Regions from separate parts of the Bradyrhizobium sp. SEMIA genome, predicted to be linked through region 4. Evidence: predicted binding sites of a transcription regulator. Region 4 holds the regulator's gene; each other region holds the start of a gene.

Evidence for each region. Region 4 encodes PhoB, which activates phosphate uptake and scavenging genes when phosphate is short. Its sites were predicted from a motif close to TGTCATNNANCTGTCAT; they were not measured.
Region 1: FOM02_RS20755 (acetoacetate decarboxylase) is a predicted target of PhoB. The motif match lies at 2,326-2,342, and genes of this name have one in related genera.
Region 2: FOM02_RS22445 (DUF47 domain-containing protein) is a predicted target of PhoB. The motif match lies at 3,522-3,538, and genes of this name have one in related genera.
Region 3: FOM02_RS11185 (glycerophosphodiester phosphodiesterase family protein) is a predicted target of PhoB. The motif match lies at 3,462-3,478, and genes of this name have one in related genera.

Annotation. Positions count from the first base shown of each region.
Region 1 covers NZ_CP046601.1:4,230,871-4,236,014, forward strand. The annotation lists gene FOM02_RS20745 (YybH family protein) at 194-619, opposite strand; gene FOM02_RS20750 (patatin-like phospholipase family protein) at 1,109-2,284, opposite strand; gene FOM02_RS20755 (acetoacetate decarboxylase) at 2,515-3,294, shown strand; gene FOM02_RS20760 (transporter) at 3,411-4,430, shown strand; gene FOM02_RS20765 (carbohydrate porin) at 4,437-5,144, shown strand, end outside.
Region 2 covers NZ_CP046601.1:4,594,648-4,599,791, reverse strand. The annotation lists gene FOM02_RS22465 (ABC transporter ATP-binding protein) at 1-179, shown strand, start outside; gene FOM02_RS22460 (ABC transporter substrate-binding protein) at 293-1,516, shown strand; gene FOM02_RS22455 (branched-chain amino acid ABC transporter permease) at 1,591-2,454, shown strand; gene FOM02_RS22450 (branched-chain amino acid ABC transporter permease) at 2,456-3,424, shown strand; gene FOM02_RS22445 (DUF47 domain-containing protein) at 3,578-4,222, shown strand; gene FOM02_RS22440 (inorganic phosphate transporter) at 4,292-5,144, shown strand, end outside.
Region 3 covers NZ_CP046601.1:2,312,631-2,317,774, reverse strand. The annotation lists gene FOM02_RS11195 (pyruvate dehydrogenase complex E1 component subunit beta) at 1-699, opposite strand, end outside; gene pdhA (pyruvate dehydrogenase (acetyl-transferring) E1 component subunit alpha) at 729-1,751, opposite strand; gene FOM02_RS11185 (glycerophosphodiester phosphodiesterase family protein) at 2,009-3,388, opposite strand; partial or broken gene adh (aldehyde dehydrogenase) at 3,555-5,070, opposite strand.
Region 4 covers NZ_CP046601.1:8,927,043-8,932,186, forward strand. The annotation lists gene argF (ornithine carbamoyltransferase) at 39-962, opposite strand; gene FOM02_RS42730 (aspartate aminotransferase family protein) at 962-2,164, opposite strand; gene FOM02_RS42735 (GcrA family cell cycle regulator) at 2,619-3,131, shown strand; gene phoB (phosphate regulon transcriptional regulator PhoB) at 3,236-3,943, opposite strand; gene phoU (phosphate signaling complex protein PhoU) at 3,966-4,682, opposite strand; gene pstB (phosphate ABC transporter ATP-binding protein PstB) at 4,694-5,144, opposite strand, start outside.

The DNA.
Region 1 (5,144 bases), 4.7 Mb from region 4:
GCTGTGCCGCATACGCACGATAGCGCCGGCGTCTCGAATGACAACGGCGAAAGAATAGGTGCGCCGGTTTTGATCCAACGCGCCATCCCCGGGCACGGCCGCGATCCTTCCGGCGCACGGCAATCGCAGTCGAACATTCGCAGTAGGTTGTCATGCCTTGCGGCGCAGAGCGGACCTGCAAAGCGTAAGACGACTATTTGCCATCGTTCCAGATGTCGGTGGCGAGCTTCCAGTCGTCTCCGACTTTCTCCCACACAACGACATATTTGCCGGTGATTTCCTGCGGTGCCGATCCCTTTGTCTTCAGGACGAACGTGCCGATCTCGCGTGCCGCGGAAGGCCCAAGCGGTTTGACATCCACCGTTGTGAGCTTCGGATCGGTCGCTTGTTCTGCCATGCCTTTCCACATGGCCTCGATGGCTGTTCGGCCCTGCACCATCGCGGAGCCGGGCGGGAATGCGATCGCGTCGGCGGTGTAGAGGGACGCAATCCCGGCAAAATCGCCCTTGTTGAACAGTTCGATCCATTTCGCATTGTTCGCATCAATCTCGGCCTTCTGGGCCAAAGCCGGCGCGCTCAACGAGATCACGATTGTCATCACTGACGCTATGTTGCGCATGATCATCTCCAGACCCAATGTACGATGCGGCTGCAGGGCAGCCGTCTGTCTCGAAGTGGATGCGTTGAATGACGCATCCCAGACCGGGGCAGGCGCAACGGCAATTCCGGGGAATTACCGTCAGCACCATTGACGAAGCTGCACAGTGGAGATTGCCGGCGGTCGCGACCGGCGCAGTGCGTGAGGGTCGCAGTGAGTTTGAGGCCCGAGGTTTCGCTGACGTGCCGCTAGGACCTAGCGCAGCTTACCGATCTTTGGTGCATGAGCCCGGTGTTTGCGCGTCGCGCGATGATACGCCGCGACGTGTCCGTTGAAGCCTGGACAGAGGCGTCCCGCACAGTCCTGCGATGGTGCCATTATGCCGGTGTGTTGCCCGACGTGTCAAATCCGCTTGCGGGACGGGCACGTCATTGATCCGCCATGCCCCGGGCTACTGTGCATGGGGTTGTTTTCGAATTTTTGTTTGGAGCGCCTCGAGCGAGGCGCTCTTCACGCGCTCTCCGTCTCCCGGTGCACGTCGTGCACCACGAGGCCCATGCCTTCCTCGGGCATCTTGATCCAGTCGCGGCGCTTCAGGGTGCGCTTGGTGTCCTCGTAGCCAGAGGTCCAGTGCTCGCGCATCGAGGTGCCCGAGAACTCGTGGTCCTTGGCGTCGCCCTCATAGGCCTTCTGCTGGTAGATCAGATGCAGGATCGCGATCTCCGGCATGTTGCGCAGGCTCGCCTTGAGCTGGCGGTCCTCGTCGGACAGCTGCTCGTCCGGGATCTTCGCCAGGGCCTTGTAGAGCAGGACCTTGAGATTGTGGGTGCGGCGGTAGACGTCGGTGTTGTGGCGCGTGCGCGAGGAATACATGATGTCCTTGTGGCGGGCCATCACGTCCTGGATCGAGCGCGGCAGCACGCCGCGGGCGCTGAACAGGTCGACCTGGAACACCAGCGAGTTGAGCGCGTCCTCCTGGTCGAGCAGATGCTGCAGCGGCGTATTGGAGACGATGCCGCCATCCCAGAAATGATCGGTGCCGATCCGCACCATCGGCAGCGCCGGGGGCAGGGCGCCGGAGGCCATGATGTGCTCCGGCTCAATCTCGTCATGGGCGTTGTCGAAATAGATGAAGTTGCCGGAGAGCACGTTGACCGCGCCGACCGCGAAGCGGACCTTCTTCTCGTTGATGAGGTCGAAGTCGACGAGCTCGAGCAGGCTCTCCTTCAGCGGCATCGTGTCGTAATAGCTGGTCGCGGTCCTGGCGCCGACCGGGCTGAACCAGGGATTGATCTGGTGCGGGGTGAAGAAGCCGGGTTGGCCCATCGCCGACGTCATCCAGGCGCTGTAGAGATTGCGCCATTGGCGGAAGACGTCGCCGTCAGGCGTGTAGTGCCAGATCTTGCGGTTGGTGATGCGCTCCCAGAAGATGCGCAGCGCCTCCAGCCGCTTCTCCGGCTTGTTGCCGGCGATGATGGCGGAATTGATCGCACCGATCGAAACGCCGCACACCCAGTCGGGCTCGATGCCGGCCTCGTGCAGCGCCTGGTAGACGCCGGCCTGGTAGGCACCGAGTGCGCCGCCGCCTTGCAGCACCAGCGCGACGCGGTCGCAGCGCTCGGGCCGCCAGCCGCGCGAAGGGGGCTGGTGGGTCGAATGTGTCGGTTGCGACGTACGGGCGTCCATGGGCGATGCCTCCTGCCTATTCCAAACGATTGCGTCCGGTGGTGACGACCTGATGACAATTGCGGCGCCGATGCATCGTCCGCATGCATGCTGGCCGCAGCGGGAATGGCGGCAGGTCGCGCGGCTGACGGAAATCCTTCACATCGCAGTCAATGACGGCGGCTAGCAATTTGCATAATATCCGCGAACCGGCGCGCGGACGTCACAGAGGCATCACACAGGAGATCAAGATGCGCAGGGAAGACGTGCTGAGACTTCCGTCGATGCCGGCTGCGGGACCGAGCTATCCGGCCGGTCCGTACCGCTTCGTCAACCGCGAATTCCTGGTCATCACCTACGAAACCGATCCGGACCTGATCCGCGCCGGCCTGCCTGAGCCGCTGGAGCCGATCGACCAGTCGATCGTGCATTACGAATGGATCAAGATGCCGGACTCCTCCGGCTTCGGCAGCTACACTGAATCCGGCCTCGTCATTCCCGCGCGCCTCAACGGCGAGGAGGTCAACTTCGTCTCGCAGATGTATCTGGACGATGATCCGCCGATCGCCGCCGGCCGCGAGATCTGGGGCTTTCCAAAGAAGTACGCCCATCCGAAACTCGAGATCGTCAAGGACACGCTGACGGGCACGCTGGAATACGCCGGCCAGCTCGTCGCCATGGGCACCATGGGCTACAAGCACGAGAGCATGGCCGGCAACGGCGATCTCACCCGCGCCACGCTGTCGAAGACGCAAGTTAATCTGAAGATGATCCCCGGCGTCGACGGCCGGCTCGAGGTCTGCCAGCTCGTTGCGATCAACCTGATCGACATCGTGCCGAAGGGCTCGTGGATGGGGCCGGGCCGGCTGCATCTGGTGCCGCATGTCAATGCGCCGGTTGCCGACTTCCCGGTTCGCCGTTGCCTCGGCGCGCACCATTACATCGCCGACCTGACGCTGCCGTTCGGCCGCGTCGTCCACGACTACGTCAAGGAAGCCGAAGCCGCCGCGACGGGGCTGGCCGCCGAGTAGGGCGGCTCGCCATCATCAAACTGTAACAAAGCCGTAATTGAGTACCCCGCGTGGGTCCGGAAGATGCCGTCAGCCATCTTCCGGAGCGGGGCATCTGTTGACGGTTGGGGTTGGCCATGGCTGAGCCGGCAAAGCTTGTCAGCGCGATAGGGAACACCGAGCCCGCTATTCCCGGCCTGGTCTGGGCATTCCGCCTGCACAGCGACGGTAGCGCCGAGCCGCTTCCGATCGACCAGCCGATCGAGTTCACTCATGATGGCCGGCTCTGGCTGCATTTCAACCTGACAGATGGTCGCGTGCGGCCGTGGATCGCGGCATCGCCGCTGCCGCCGCTCGCGCGCGAGCTGCTGCTGTCGAACGACACGTTCCAGCAGCTCCACGTCATCGACCATTGCGTCTACGGCGTGTTCTCCGATCTCGTGCGCGAGATCGACAGCGCGACGGAGGAGACCGCGTTCCTGCGCTTCGCCATGACCGAGCATCTGCTGGTCTCCGGCCGCCATCAGGCGCTGTGCTCGGCGGATGCGACGCGCCGCGTGCTCGAAGGCGGCTACCGCGTCGACAATGTCGCTCATCTCCTGGAGAAGATCGTCGACGAGGTCGCCGACACGCTCGACCGGATGGCCGACAAGCTCGGCCAGGAAATCGACGACATCGAGGAGCGCATTCTCGCCGATGAGGCCAAGCCCGAGATGCGCCGCAATCTCGGCCGCCTGCGCCGGACCTGCGTCCGCCTGCATCGCCAGCTCACCGGCCTGCGCGTGCTGTTCCACCGGCTCGACCAGAAGAACACCGACCACCTTGCGCCAAGCTTGCGCATCCATGCCGGCAAGCTGGCGCAGCGGCTGGACGGTCTCGACCACGACATCGTCGAGCTGCGCGAGCGCAGCCGCCTGCTCGAGGAGGAGCTGCGCTTCAAGAACGAGGAGGAGAGCAACCGCCACCTCCACACGCTCTCGATCGTGACCTCGCTGTTGCTGCCGCCGACGCTGATCACCGGCATCTTCGGCATGAACACCAAGGGCCTGCCGCTCACCGACGTCGACGAGGGCTTCATCTGGGCGGCTGCGATGATGATCTGCTCGGTCGGTGCGGCCTATCTGTTCATGCGGCGCACAGGCATCTTCAAAAAATAGCCTGCCGTGACCGGAACTGCCCACAGATTGCTGCTGCAAAGCGCCGCCGCCATTGCGCTCGCCCTGGCGAGCACGGATGCATTCGCCGGCGCCAAGGACGAGAGCGCGGCCGAATGGCTGTTTCCGAAATGGTTCAACGAGTGGCATGACGGCCTCGCCAACAAGGGCCTGAATTTCGGCGCCACCTACATCGCGGACAACATTGCCAACGTTTCCGGCGGCGTGAAGCGCGGCGCCATCCATTTCGGCCGCCTCGACCTGTCGATCGATGCCGATCTCGACAAGCTGGTCGGCTGGACCGGCGGCCGCTTCTACGCCAACGGCTTCGTGATCTACGGCCAGGGGCTCTCGCGCAACTACGTGGTGAATCTCGCGACCATCAGCGAGATCGAGGCGCTGCCGGACCAGCGGCTCTACAACGCCTATTTCGAGCAGAGTTTTTTCAACGACCGCCTCAACATCAGGGCCGGTCAGCAGGCCGCCGACGTCGAGTTCTTCGACAGCCAGACCGACGACCTCTTCATCAACGGCACCTTCGGCTGGCCGGCGATCAAGGCGAGCAACCTTCCGGCCGGCGGCCCGGCGCCGCCGATCGCGGTGCCCGGCATCCGCGTCAAGGCCACGCTGTCGGACCAGGTCACGCTGTTCGGCGCGGTCTTCAACGGCGATCCGTCCGGTCCGGGCGATCAGGATCCGCAGCTGCGCGATCATCAC
Region 2 (5,144 bases), 4.3 Mb from region 4:
CCATTGCGCGGCTCAAGAAGGAGGGCTTTACGATCCTCCTCGTCGAGCAAAACTTCCGCTTCGCCTCCACCGTCGCCGACCGCTACTACGTGGTCGAACACGGCAAGATCATTGACGGATTTTCCAATTCGGAGCTTGCCGCCAACATGGACAAGCTCCACACCTATCTCGGTGTCTAGAGCATGATCAGGATGGGGAGAGCCGCGTTAGCACAAAGTGTGTAGCGGTTTTCCGAAGAGATCGTGCTCAAACCGAAGAACGGCCAACGAGAAAAATTCAAAAGGAACGTTGCATGAAGACCAGGTCGATTGCGTCATTGCTGCTGACCACCGCGCTCACCTTCGCCGCAACAGGCGTCGCATTTGCGCAGGACAAGACCGTCAAGATCGGCGCGCTGTCCGATCAGTCGGGCCTCTATGCCGATCTCGGCGGTCCCGGCTCGACGCTCGCCGCGCAGATGGCCGTTGAAGATTCCGGTCTTGCGGCGAAGGGCTGGAAGATCGACATCATCTCCGGCGATCACCAGAACAAGCCCGACATCGGTACCGCGATCGCGCGGCAGTGGTTCGACGTCGACAAGGTCGACGTCATCGTCGACGTGCCGAATTCCGGCGTGGCGCTCGCCGTCAACAACGTCGTCAAGGAGAAGAACGGCGTCTACATCAACTCGGGCGCGGCGACCTCCGACCTCACCAACGCGCAGTGCTCGCCCAACACCGTGCACTGGACCTACGACACCTACATGCTGGCCCACACCACGGGCCAGGCGCTGGTGAAGGCCGGTGGCGACACCTGGTTCTTCCTGACCGCCGACTATGCGTTCGGCGCAGCGCTCGAGCGCGACACCACCGCCGTCATCACCGCCAACGGCGGCAAGGTCGTCGGCGGCGTCAAGCATCCGCTGAACACGCCGGATTTCTCGTCCTTCCTGCTCCAGGCCCAGGCCTCCAAGGCCAAGATCATCGGCCTTGCCAATGCCGGCGGCGACACCACCAACTCGATCAAGCAGGCGGCCGAATTCGGCATCGTCAAGGGCGGCCAGAAGCTCGCGGCGCTGCTGTTGTTCCTCACCGACGTCAAGGCGATCGGCCTCGAGACTGCGCAGGGCCTCAACTTCACCGAGACCTTCTATTGGGACATGGACGACAAGACCCGGGCCTTCCCCAAGCGCTTCGCCGACAAGATGAAGAACAACGCTCCACCGACCATGGTGCAGGCGGGCGTCTATGCGGGCGTGCGCCACTACCTCAAGGCGCTGGAAGCGCTCGGCGGCAATTCGCATGACGGCGTCAAAGTCGTCGAGAAGATGAAGTCGATGCCGACCGAGGACGATCTGTTCGGCAAGGGCGAGATCCAGCCCAATGGCCGCACCATCCACAACGCCTATCTGTTCGAGGTGAAGAAGCCCTCGGAGTCCAAGGGACCGTGGGACTTCTACAAGCTCGTCGGCACGGTGCCGGGCGACCAGGCCTTCACGCCGCTCTCCGAGAGCAAGTGCGCGCTGTTGAAGAAGTAAGATAACGGCCCGCAGGCCTTAATGGCCTGCGGGCGACTTTCAGGGGAACGCCGAAGGGACCGGGTGCGGGATCGATGCAGGCTCTATACGCTCAGCTACTGGTGGGACTGATCAACGGCTCGTTCTACGCGCTGCTCAGTCTCGGGCTTGCCGTGATCTTCGGCATGCTCAACATCATCAATTTCGCCCATGGCGCGCTCTACATGATGGGCGCATTCGTCGCCTACTTCCTGCTCAACCTCGGCGGCATCAACTACTGGTGGGCGTTGCTGCTGGCCCCCATCATCGTCGGCATCTTCGGCATGATCCTGGAACGGACCATGCTGCAATGGCTGACCGGGCTCGATCACCTCTACGGCCTGCTCCTGACCTTCGGCATCGCGCTGATCGTGCAGGGCGTGTTCCAGAACTATTTCGGCTCCTCCGGCCTGCCTTACGCCATTCCGGACCAGCTCAAGGGCGGCATGAATCTCGGCTTCATGTTCTTGCCCGTCTATCGCGGCTGGGTGGTCATCTTCTCGCTGGTGGTGTGTCTGGCCACCTGGTTCCTGATCGAGAAGACGCGGCTCGGCGCTTACCTGCGCGCCGCCACCGAGAATCCGACGCTGGTGCGCGCCTTCGGCATCAACGTGCCGCGCATGATCACGCTGACCTACGGTCTCGGCGTCGGCCTTGCCGCGCTCGCCGGCGTGCTTTCGGCGCCGATCAACCAGGTGCGGCCGCTGATGGGCGCCGACCTGATCATCGTGGTGTTCGCGGTGGTCGTGATCGGCGGCATGGGATCGATCATGGGCTCCATCATCACCGGCTTCGCGCTCGGTGTGATCGAGGGCCTGACCAAATATTTCTACCCCGAGGCCTCCAACACCGTCGTGTTCGTGCTGATGGTGCTGGTGCTCTTGGTGAAGCCAACGGGATTGACGGGAAGGGCGGCCTGAGATGACAGCCTTGACGGACGACACGCTTTCGGTAACCCCGCGCGCGGTGCGCGACGAGATGATCGTCTTCGTGGTGATGGCGCTGCTGCTGGCGTCGGTGCCCTTCACAGGGGTCTATCCGTTCTTCGTGATGCAGGCGCTGTGCTTCGCGCTGCTGGCCTGCGCCTTCAACCTGCTGATCGGTTACGGCGGATTGCTGTCGTTCGGCCACGCGATGTTTATGGGCACGGCCGGCTATTGCAGCGCGCATGCGCTGAAGGTGTGGGCGCTGCCGCCGGAGCTCGGCATTCTCGTCGGTATCGCCGCGGCTTTCGGGCTCTCGATCATCACCGGCTACATCTCGATCCGCCGCCAGGGCATCTATTTCTCGATGATCACGCTGGCGCTGTCGCAGCTCTTGTACTTCATCTATCTCCAAGCGCCGTTCACCCATGGTGAGGACGGCATCCAGGGCATTCCGCAGGGACGCATGTTCGGCGTGCTCGATCTGTCGAAGCCGACCGTGCTCTATTACGTCGTGCTGGTCGGCTTCCTCGCCGGCTTCCTGCTGATCTATCGCATCATCAATTCGCCGTTCGGCGAGGTGCTGAAGTCGATCCGCGAGAACGAGCCGCGCGCGATCTCGCTCGGCTATCGCACCGACCAGTACAAGTTCCTGGCGTTCGTGCTGTCGGGGACGCTGGCGGGCTTTGCCGGTGCGCTGAAAGTGTTCGTGGCGCAGAACGCCTCGCTCACCGACGTGCACTGGACGATGTCGGGCGAGGTCGTGCTGATGACGCTGGTCGGCGGTCTCGGCACCATCTTCGGCCCGGTGGTTGGTGCCTTCGCGATCATCGCCATGCAGCAATACCTGGCGGGCTTCGGCCAGTGGGTGACGGTGATTCAGGGCTCGATCTTCGTGGTCTGCGTGCTCACCTTCCGCCGCGGCGTCATTGGCGAAATCGCCCATTACTTCCGGCGTTCGCTCTAAATCATTGATATCGCATCAATTTCATTGGTGCGCTAAAGCGGTGGATGATCCGGCGCCGCGGGTGTGAGAAGACACGCGCGCGGCGTCGAAATGGTCTATGACAGTTTTGTGACGGCTCGTTCGGGCCGGGCCATTTCGAGCCGGTAGCGACCCATGATGCGTTGGTTTCGCGCTCTGCTTCCCAGGGAAGAGCGCTTTTTCGAACTGTTCGACCGCCATGCCCAGACCGTGATTCAGGGCGCGTTTGCGCTCCAGGGCGTGCTCAATGGCGGCGAGGAGACGCCGGTCTATTGCCAGCGGGTCAGCCAGTTCGAGAACGAGGCCGACAACGTCACCCGCGAGGTGCTGACGGCGGTGCGACGCACGTTCATCACGCCGTTCGATCGCGGTGACATCAAGAACCTCATCACCTCGATGGACGACGCCATCGACCAGATGCAGCAGACCGCAAAGGCGGTGATGCTGTTTGAGGTCCGCGCCTTCGAGCCGCCGATGCGCGAGATCGGCGGGCTTCTGATCGAATGCGCCAATCTGGTCGGACGCGCTTTGCCGCTGTTGCAATCGATCGGGCCGAACGTCGCGATGCTGACAGCCATCACGGAGGAGCTGACCAAGCTCGAGGGGCGTGTCGATGACCTCCACGACATCGGGCTGAAGGAATTGTTCCTCAAGCATCGCGATGGCAACGCGATGGATTTCATCGTCGGCGTCGAGATCTACGACCACCTCGAAAAGGTGGCCGATCGCTTCGACGACGTCGCGAACGAGATCAACAGCATCGTCATCGAGCAGGTCTAGCGCATGATCCGGAAAAGTGTGCAGCGGTTTTCCGCTCAGATCATGCGCGAAGAGTAAGGCAGGGCCGCCGTGGATGCCGCGTTGGGTCTTCCCGTCCTGGTCGGACTGATCGCCGTCGCGCTGCTGTTCGACTTCCTGAACGGCCTGCACGACGCCGCCAATTCGATCGCGACCATCGTGTCGACCCGCGTGCTGCGGCCGCAGTTCGCGGTGCTCTGGGCCGCCTTCTTCAATTTCATCGCCTTCATGGTGTTCGGCCTGCACGTCGCCCAGACCATCGGCACCGGCATCATCGATCCCTCGATCGTCGATGCCCAGGTGATCTTCGCCGCTCTCATCGGCGCCATCGTCTGGAACCTCGTGACCTGGGCGCTCGGCATCCCGTCCTCCTCGTCGCATGCGCTGATCGGCGGCCTTGTCGGCGGCGGCATGGCCAAGGCGGGGATTTCGGCGGCGGTGTGGGGCGGTCTGTCGAAGACGGTGCTGGCGATCGTCCTGTCGCCGCTGGTCGGCTTCTTTCTCGCGATGATGCTGGTCGCGATCGTGTCCTGGCTCTCGGTGCGCTCGACGCCGTTTGCGGTCGACCGCGCGTTCCGCATCCTGCAATTCGCCTCCGCCTCGCTCTATTCGCTCGGCCATGGCGGCAACGACGCGCAGAAGACCATGGGCATCATTGCCGTGCTGCTCTATTCGCAGGGCCATCTCGGCGGCGAATTTTCGGTGCCGTTCTGGGTGGTGCTGTCGTGCCAGGCGGCGATGGCGTTGGGCACGCTGATGGGCGGCTGGCGCATCGTCCGCACCATGGGCCTGCGCATCACCAAGCTGACGCCGATGCAGGGCTTCTGCGCCGAGACGGGCGGCGCCGCGACGCTGTTCATGGCGACGTTTCTCGGCGTTCCCGTCTCGACCACCCACACCATCA
Region 3 (5,144 bases), 3.1 Mb from region 4:
GTTGATGATCTGGTCGATCGCCTGCATGGCGAAGTTGAAGGTCATGAACTCGACGATCGGCTTCAGGCCCGTCATGGCGGCACCGACGCCGACGCCGGCAAAGCCGTGCTCGGTGATCGGGGTGTCGATGACGCGCTTGGCGCCGAATTCCTGGAGCAGGCCTTGCGTGACCTTGTAGGCGCCCTGATATTCGGCGACCTCTTCGCCCATGACGAAGACGTCGGCGTCGCGGCGCATCTCTTCGGCCATGGCGTCGCGCAGCGCTTCGCGGATGGTCTGCGTCACCATCTCGGTGCCGGCGGGCACTTCCGGATCGGGCTCGGCGACGGCCTGCGGCGCGGGTGCAGCCTTGGGAGCTGGCGCCTCGGCCTTTGCGGCGCCTTGCGGCGGCGGCGGCGCGGACTCCGCAGCCTTCGCGGCCGGTGCAGGGGCTTTCGCGAGATCAGCCGCGCTCTCACCATCGGCGAGAATGGTCGCGATCGGCGTGTTCACCGCGACGTCGGCGGTCCCCTCGGGGATCAGGATCTTGCCGAGCGTCCCCTCATCGGTCGCCTCGACCTCCATCGTCGCCTTGTCGGTCTCGATCTCGGCGATGACGTCGCCAGACTTGATCTGCTCGCCCTCTTTCTTGAGCCACTTGGCGAGGTTGCCCTTCTCCATCGTGGGCGACAGCGCGGGCATCAGCACTTGAATTGGCATATCGACTCCAAAAGAAAGCTTGCGCGCGTTCAGCGGTAAACGTCGGTCCAGAGCTCGGCGGCATCCGGCTCGGGATCATGCTGGGCAAAGTCGGCGGACGCATTGACGATGTCGCGCACCTCGGCGTCGATCGCCTTGAGATCGGCCTCGTTGACCTTGGCCGCGAGCAAGCGGTTGCGCACCTGCTCGATCGGGTCCTGGTCGTGGCGAACCTTCTCGACCTCCTCGCGCGTGCGGTATTTTGCAGGGTCGGACATCGAGTGGCCGCGATAGCGGTAGGTCTGCATCTCCAGGATGAAGGGGCCCTTGCCGGCGCGGCACCAGGCCGCCGCCTCGTCGCCCGCAGCCTTCACGGCGCGGACGTCCATGCCGTCGACCTGCTTGCCGGGAATGTTGAAGGACGCACCGCGCTTGGAGAAGTCTTGCTGGGCAGAGGCGCGCGAGACCGAGGTGCCCATGGCGTAACGGTTGTTCTCGATGACGTAGATCACCGGCAGCTTCCACAGCTCGGCCATGTTGAAGCTCTCATAGACCTGGCCCTGGTTGGCCGCACCGTCGCCGAAATAGGTGACGCTGACGCTGTCGTTGCCGCGATAGTGATTGGCGAAGGCGAGGCCCGTGCCGAGCGAGACCTGGGCGCCGACGATGCCGTGACCGCCGTAGAAGTGCTTCTCCTTGCTGAACATGTGCATGGAGCCGCCCTTGCCCTTGGAATAGCCGCCGCGGCGGCCCGTGAGCTCGGCCATGACACCGTTGGCGTCCATGCCGGTGGCGAGCATATGGCCGTGGTCGCGATAGCCGGTGATGACCTGATCGCCCTCTTTCAGGGCCATCTGCATGCCGACCACCACGGCCTCCTGGCCGATATAGAGATGGCAGAAGCCGCCGATCGCACCCATGCCGTAGAGCTGGCCGGCCTTTTCCTCGAACCGCCGGATCAGGAGCATGTCGCGGAGCGCCTTGAGCTCCTGTTCCCTGGTGAATTCCGGGGGCGAACCGCCGTCGGTCTTGTCCTGCGCAGCGCCTGCGGCGGCTTTCTTGGGTGCGGCCATGGGAATTCCGGGTCAGAGAAAACTTCAGCCCTCTCTAACCCAAGTCAAACGCGGTTGGAAAGCACCGCAACGGAATAGCACGATTTTCATTATGCCGCACTGCAACGTGGCCGAAACTTTGCAAAACCTTTGGCGCCGATTGGGCAACATTAGCTCCGCGCCAATGCAGGCCGTGCCAGCAGATGCGGCAAGCATATCGGACACGCGCATCCCACGAGCAGAGACCCTTGGCGCGTGTCCGATTCGTACCGTCGGCCTTACCAGCCGAGCTCGCGCAGATAGGCTGTGCGGGCGGCAACGCCGGTGTGCGTGAAGTCGGTGAAGACCCCATCCACGCCGAGACGGAAAAATTTGAGATATTCGAGACCGGGATCGCCGTGATAATCGGCGGCGAGATATTTCTTCTCGTTCCGGAATGTGAAGACGTGCACGAACAGGCCGAGCTTGTGCGCACCGGCAACGAGGCTGGTCGGCTCCTGCGTCGATGCCTCCGGGGTCGATCCCTTGTAGGGCGTGCCGTCGGCGTTGCTGTCCTTCCACGGCGCGATCTTGAGCGGCACGATATAGGCCTTCCACGGCCCGATGCCGTCGGCATAGGCCTTGATCTCGGCAAGGCCCTCAGGGGTCAGCATCGCATCGTAGAGGCGCGCATCACCCGCAACCGTCCAGTCGAACGGACGTGAGCTCGTGATGTTGTTGAGCAGCACCTTGCCGGTCTTGAAGTCGATGCCGTTGCCGTCGATGAGCTGAACCTGCCGCGTCTGAAGCCCATGGCTGCGCATATATTTCAGGCTGCCGGGCTCGAAGCTCTGGACCAGGATGGGCGCATCCTTGGTGTTGAGGCCATTGTCCTTGATGATCTTGATCAGGGCATCCTCGAGCGGACGGCTGCCGGGCGCACCGCAGCCGTTTGCGATGGCCTGGGCATTGTTCCAGGTCGGGTTCTTGGTCTCGGGATAGACCAGGATGGGACGCCCGGTCGCCTTGCCCTTGGCCTTGGCGATGTCGATGACGTCCTGGAAGCTGATGACCGGGAATTTGCCGTTGAAGACTTTTGGCCGTTCGTTGGCGGCATCGTAGGTCGTGCCGGCGATCCATTCCTTCAGCTCGGCCATGGTGAAGTCGGTGATCGACCAGTCATTGGTGTGGTCCTCGCCGTCCACGATCAGCGACTTCAGCACCGATTTCGGATCGGCGGGATCCGTAAGATCAGTCAGATAATCAGCAGGCGCGGTCGGGGAAGCCGGCGCCTTGACGCGCACGCCGGGCACGGTGCGCTTGCGGGCCGCAACAGTCGCGTTGGTCTTGGCGACCTCGGCCACATTGGTGTTGTCGCTGAGCCAGGGGTTATGGCGCACCACCAGGACGCAGTCCTTGGTCAGGTGCAAATCCTCTTCGAGCGCGTCGGTGCCGAGCGCCGCGGCAAGCTCGTACGATGCCTCGGTCTCTTCGGCCACCAACCCCGGCAGGCCGCGATGGCCGAGGATCAGCGGGGGCTTGCCGTCGAGGGTCGGGACCTGCTTGGCACCAGCCGGAGCCGGGCCGGTCTGTGCGAAGGCCATCGACAGGGGAAGGAGCGCCGCGCCGACCAGCATCGCTCCAATACGCACCGTCCGACGTGAACGATTGTCCTGCATGACAAGCCTCCATCTTTGCGCAGCATCGCGTCAAAACGCCACAAGGGCGAGCCTGTCGTCTTGTCTCAATTCTCTGACAGGCGGATGACGGCGGGTGCGCAATGATAGATGCGCACAGGCGGCGCCGCCATGACGCCGCCTCTGCCTTGCCATCAGGGCTTGCCGATCAGAAGAAGCCGAGCTTCTTCGGGCTATAGCTGACCAGGAGGTTCTTGGTCTGCTGATAGTGATCGAGCATCATCTTGTGGGTCTCGCGGCCGACACCCGACTGCTTGTAGCCGCCGAAGGCGCATGCGCGGGATAGGCATGGTAGCAATTGGTCCAGACCCGGCCGGCCTGGATCGCCCTTCCGAAGCGGTAGCAGCGGTTGGCATCGCGGCTCCAGACGCCGGCCCCGAGGCCATAGAGCGTGTCGTTGGCGATCGCGAGCGCCTCATCGTCGGTCTTGAAGGTCGTGACCGAGACCACGGGGCCAAAGATCTCCTCCTGGAAGATGCGCATCTTGTTGTTGCCTTCGAACACCGTCGGCTGGACGTAGAAGCCGCCGGCGAGATCGCCCGCGAGCTCGGCGCGTCCGCCGCCGGCCAGCACCTTGGCGCCCTCCTGCTTGCCGATATCGATATAGGAGAGGATCTTTGCGAGCTGCTCGCTGGAGGCCTGTGCGCCGATCATGGTGTCGGCCGCGCGCGGGTCGCCCTGCTTGATCGCGGCGACGCGCTTGAGCGCCCGCTCCATGAAGCGGTCGTAGATGTCGGCATGGACCAGCGCCCGGCTCGGACAGGTGCAAACCTCGCCCTGGTTCAGCGCGAACATGACGAAGCCTTCGATCGCCTTGTCGAAGAAGTCGTCGTCTTCAGCAGTGACGTCGCTGAAGAAGATATTCGGCGACTTGCCGCCGAGCTCCAGCGTGACAGGGATGAGGTTCTGGCTGGCATATTGCATGATCAGCCGGCCCGTCGTGGTCTCGCCGGTGAAGGCGATCTTGGCGATCCGCGGGCTCGACGCCAGCGGCTTGCCGGCCTCGAGGCCAAAACCGTTGACGATGTTGAGGACGCCTGGGGGCAGGAGATCGCCGATGATCTCGGCCCAGACCATGATCGAGGCCGGCGTCTGCTCGGCTGGCTTGAGCACCACGCAATTGCCGGCGGCGAGCGCGGGGGCGAGCTTCCAGCACGCCATCAACAATGGGAAGTTCCAGGGAATGATCTGGCCGACCACGCCGAGCGGCTCATGGAAATGATAGGCGATGGTGTCGTGGTCGATCTCGCCGATCGAGCCTTCCTGCGCGCGGACGACGCCGGCGAAGTAGCGGAAGTGATCGATCGCCAGCGGCAGGTCGGCAGCGCGGGTCTCGCGGATTGGCTTGCCGTTGTCCCAGGTCTCGGCGATCGCGAGGCGCTCGAGATTCTCCTCCATGCGGTCGGCGATCTTGTTCAGGATGGCGGCGCGCTCGGCGACGCTGGTGCGACCCCACGCGCCTTGGCAGCATGGGCCGCATCGAGCGCGGCCTCGACGTCCTGCGCATCGGAGCGCGCAATCTTGCATACGATCTGGCCGTTCACCGGCGAGGCATTGTCGAAATATTTGCCGGCGATGGGTGCTGTGAACTTGCCGCCGATGAAATTGTCGTAGCGTTCGGCGAAGGGGCTTTGGGTGACGCCGAGGAATTCCACCTTGTTCATTGCTCACTCCCGATGTTGATGTTTGCGCGATCCGCCGTGTATTCACGACTTGCGCCGACGATCTCGCGGGAGGT
Region 4 (5,144 bases):
GATAGTGTATGAGGCGGCCGCGGCGAATTCCAACGCGCCTACTTCACCGCGTCGAAGCACCAGGCCAGAATGCCCTTCTGCGCATGCAGGCGGTTTTCCGCCTCGTCGAACACGACCGATTGCGGGCCGTCGATCACCTCATCCGTGACCTCCTCGCCGCGATGAGCCGGCAGGCAGTGCATGAACAGCGCGTCGGGCTTGGCCAGCGACATCAGCTTGGCATTGACCTGGTAAGGCTTGAGTACGTTGTGACGGTGCTCGCCTTCCTTGTCGCCCATCGACACCCAGGTGTCGGTGACAACGCAATCGGCGCCCTTTACGGCCGCCTCCGGATCGGTGCCGAGCACGATCGGCGCGTTCGTCGCCTTGATCCAGTCGCGCATCACCTTCTTCGGCGCGAGCTCCGGCGGCGTTGCGACATTGAGCTTGAACTTGAAGCGCTCGGCGGCGTGCGCCCAAGAAGCGAGAACGTTGTTGTCGTCACCGGTCCAGGCCACCGTCCGGCCCTCGATCGGGCCGCGATGCTCCTCATAGGTCATGAGATCGGCCATCACCTGGCAGGGATGCGAGCGCCGGGTCAGGCCGTTGATCACGGGCACGGTCGCATGTTGCGCAAGCTCCAGCAGCGCCTCGTGGTTGAGGATGCGGATCATGATGGCATCGACATAGCGCGACAGCACGCGCGCGGTGTCGGCGATGGTCTCGCCGCGGCCGAGCTGCATCTCGGCGCCTGTGAGCATGATCGGCTCGCCGCCGAGCTGGCGCATGGCGACGTCGAACGACACGCGGGTGCGGGTCGAGGGACGCTCGAAGATCATCGCCAGCGTCTTGCCTTCGAGCGGCTTCACCGGCTGGTGCGCCTTCTGCTTCGCCTTCATCGCGGAGGATGCGGCGAGCATGCGCTTGAGCTCCGTCAGCGGCAGCTCGTTGATGTCGAGGAAATGCTTGGGTGAACTGCTCATCAGCTTGCCGCCCGCTTGTTGCCGGCAAGGGCCGTGCAGGCGCGCTCGAGCCGCGCGACGCTATCCTCGATCTCGGTTTCGGTGACGATGAGAGGCGGCAGGAAACGCACGACATTGTCGCCGGCGCCGACCGTGAGCAATTTTTCGTTGCGCAGCGCCGCGACCAGATCGCCGGAGGGCACCACGGCCTTGATGCCGATCAGGAGCCCCTCGCCGCGCACTTCGCTGACGACGTCGGGATGACGGTCGATCACGGAGGCGAGCTTCTGCTTGAGCAGCAGCGACATCTTCTGCACGTGATCGAAGAAGCCGGGCTTGAGCATGACGTCGAGAACGGCGTTCGCAGCCGAGATCGCGAGCGGATTGCCGCCGAAGGTCGAACCGTGCGAGCCGGGCCCCATGCCGGAGGCCGCCTCTGCGGTCGCCAGCACCGCGCCGATCGGGAAGCCGCCGCCGAGCGCTTTCGCCAGCGACATCACGTCAGGCGTCACGCCGGTGCGCCGATGCGCGAACAGATCGCCGGTGCGGCCCATGCCGGTCTGCACCTCGTCAAACGCGAGCAGCAGGCCCTTCTCGTTGCAGAGCTGGCGCAACGCCTTGAGGAAGGCGGGCGGCGACGAACGCACGCCGCCCTCACCCTGGATCGGCTCGATCAGGATGCCGGCGGTCTGCGGGCCGATCGCCTTCTTCACGGCCTCGATGTCGCCATGCGGCACCTGGTCGAAGCCGTCCATCGGCGGACCGAAACCTTCGAGATATTTTGCAGATCCCGTTGCAGCCAGTGTTGCCAGCGTGCGGCCGTGGAAGGCGCCTTCGAAGGTGATGATGCGGTAGCGCTCCGGATGCCCCTTGGAGAAGTGATGATGGCGGACCAGCTTGATCACGCCCTCCAGCGCTTCGGCGCCCGAATTGCAGAAGAACACGAAGTCCGCAAAGCTCTCGCTGCACAGGCGCGCGGCGAGCTTCTCGCCGTCGGGGCTCTGGAACAGGTTCGACATGTGCCACAGCTTCGTCGCCTGCTCCTGCAACGCCTTGACCAGCGCGGGATGGGCATGGCCGAGCGCGTTCACCGCGACGCCCGAAGTGAAGTCGAGATAGCGCTCGCCATTGGTCGCGATCAGCCAGCAGCCTTCGCCGCGCTCGAAACCGAGGTCGGCCCTGGCGAAAACGGGGAGCAAATGCGGCGCGGCGCTGTTGGTCATGACGATCACTTGGATGTTGCGGACGGCTTGAGTGCATTGCGCAACGCACCATTGACCGGCCCGGAAAACGAAACGTGCCGCCTTTTAAGGGCGGCACGTGCGACTATCTTATGCCTGGTGAGACGGGTGTCAATGCCGCCCGAAAGCCCCGGGAAACGCTGAATCCGTAGTCTTGCGGTGCCGATTTTGCGGGATTTTCACCACGGAACATGTGGAAGCGAGTCGGCGGACTCTTGCGCGCGAGTCACGCCATATTGTAGCGTTTGGACTGTCAGATACGACATCTCGTGCAGCAGTTCTGATCCCAAGAGTCCTCATGTACCGGCGTAAACGTTCGGGCGCATCCTGCGTGCCCGGCGAGCCTTAAGGGATTCTGGCGGCACGGGTTTTTCAAGGCTTAGGCATTCGCTGTGAGGCCCCAGGATGGCTGGCCGGCAGCGAGGGAAAGGGTGCAATGACGGTTTTGACCTGGTCCGATGATCGCGTCGAGCAGCTGAAGAAGCTCTGGGAGGCCGGACTTTCGGCCAGCCAGATCGCGGCCGAGCTCGGCAATGTGACCCGCAATGCCGTGATCGGCAAAGTGCACAGGCTCGGCCTGTCCGGCCGCGCCAAGAGCCCCTCATCGGCAGCGCCCCGGCCGCGCAAGGCCCGCCCCGCGCAGCACATGATGCGCGTGAGCCGTCCGATCTCGCGCGGCAACACCGCACTGGCGCAGGCCTTCGAGGTCGAGGTGGAGGCCGAGCCGGTCACCTACGATAACGTGGTGCCGATGAGCCAGCGGCTGTCGCTGCTGGAGCTGAACGAGGCGACCTGCCACTGGCCGGTCGGCGATCCCTCGAGCCCGGATTTCTTCTTCTGCGGCGGCAAGGCGCTTTCCGGCCTGCCCTATTGCGCGCAGCACTCGCGCGTCGCCTACCAGCCGGCGGCGGATCGTCGCCGTGCGCCGGCAAAGCCCGGCACGCGCTGAACGCTGCTTCAAACGACATCGTCCCGGCACGCGACCGGGACGACCCGTGACATAAAAAAGCGCGCCACTTGGCGCGCTTTTATTTTGCTCGCTTGCAATCGTTCTTACGTCTGCTCCGCCTTCGCAAAGCGGTCGTCGAGCGCGTAGCCGGCGCCGCGGACAGTGCGGATCGGGTCCTGCTCACGACCGAGATTGAGCAGCTTGCGCAGGCGGCCGATATGCACGTCGACGGTGCGTTCGTCGATGTAGATGTCACGGCCCCAGACGCTGTCGAGCAGCTGCTCGCGCGAGAACACGCGGCCCGGATGCTCGAGGAAGAACTCCAGCAGGCGATATTCGGTCGGGCCGAGATCGATCGGCCGGCCCGAGCGCGCGACGCGGCGCTTGTCGCGGTCGAGCTCGATGTCGCCATAGGCGAGCACGGTGGCGAGCCGCTCCGGGCTTGCGCGCCTGAGCAGGCCCTTCACGCGCGCCAGCAGCTCCGGCACCGAGAACGGCTTGACGATGTAATCGTCGGCGCCGGTCGCAAGCCCCCGCACCCGCTCGCTCTCCTCGCCGCGCGCGGTGAGCATGATGATCGGCAGCTGCTTGGTCTCCGGGCGGGTGCGCAGCCGCCGGCACAGCTCGATGCCGGAGAGGCCCGGCAGCATCCAGTCGAGCACGATCAGGTCGGGGATGTGTTCTTTGAGACGGGTGTCGGCGTCGTCGCCGCGCATCACCGTCTCGACGTCATAGCCGTCGCCTTCGAGGTTGTAGCGAAGCAGCTCGGTGAGAGCTTCCTCGTCTTCAACCACCATAATGCGTGCGCCCATGGTGTCGTCGCTCCTTGACTCTTCAGCTATTCGGGACCGTTGTGGCAAAGGTCGTCATGTCACCCTTCGGCCGCTTGTCGGTGATCGCCTGGCCCTCGATCATGTAGAACACGGTCTCGGCGATGTTGGTGGCATGGTCACCGATGCGCTCGATGTTCTTGGCGCAGAACATCAGGTGGATGCAGAACGAGATGTTGCGCGGATCCTCCATCATGTAGGTGAGGAGCTCGCGGAACAGCGAGGTGCAGATGGCGTCGACTTCCTCGTCGCCCTTCCACACCGCCATCGCCGCCGGCAGGTCGTGCGCGGCGTAGGCGTCCAGCACCGACTTAACCTGCTGCTGCACGAGGTCGGTCATGTGCTCGAGGCCGCGGAACAGCTTGAGCGGATGGAAGTCCGTCTCCAGCGCCGCGACGCGCTTGCCCATGTTCTTGGCGAGGTCGCCGATGCGCTCGAGATCGGTCGCGACGCGCATCGCGCCGACGATTTCGCGCAGGTCCACCGCCATCGGCTGGCGACGGGCGATGGTGAGAACGGCGCGCTCCTCGATCTTCTTCTGGAGCGCGTCGATCTCGGCGTCGGTCGCGACCACGCGCTGGCCGAGCGCGACGTCGCGGCGGATCAGCGCGTCGACGGAATCGACTATCATGCGCTCGGCGAGGCCGCCCATCTCGGCGACCAGGCGCGTGAGCTCCTGGAGGTCGGTGTCGAAGGCCTTTGCGGTATGTTCAGAACCCATATCCCGTCTCCTCAGCCGAACCGGCCGGTGATGTAATCCTGCGTCCGCCGATCGCTCGGCGACGTGAAGATCTTGCTGGTGTCGTCGAACTCGATCAGCTCGCCAAGATACATGAAGGCGGTCTTGTCAGAGACGCGGGCCGCCTGCTGCATGTTGTGGGTGACGATCGCGATCGTGTAGTTCTCGGACAGCTCCTGGATCAACTCCTCGACCTTGGCGGTCGAGATCGGGTCCAGTGCCGAGCAGGGCTCGTCGAACAGGATCACCTCGGGCCGCACCGCGACGGTGCGGGCGATGCAGAGGCGCTGCTGCTGGCCGCCCGAGAGCGACAGGCCGGACGCGTTGAGCTTGTCCTTGACCTCGTTCCAGAGGGCGCCACCGCGCAGCGCCTTCTCGACGCGGTCGTCCATCTCGGACTTCGAGATCTTCTCGTAGAGGCGGATGCCGAACGCGATGTTCTCG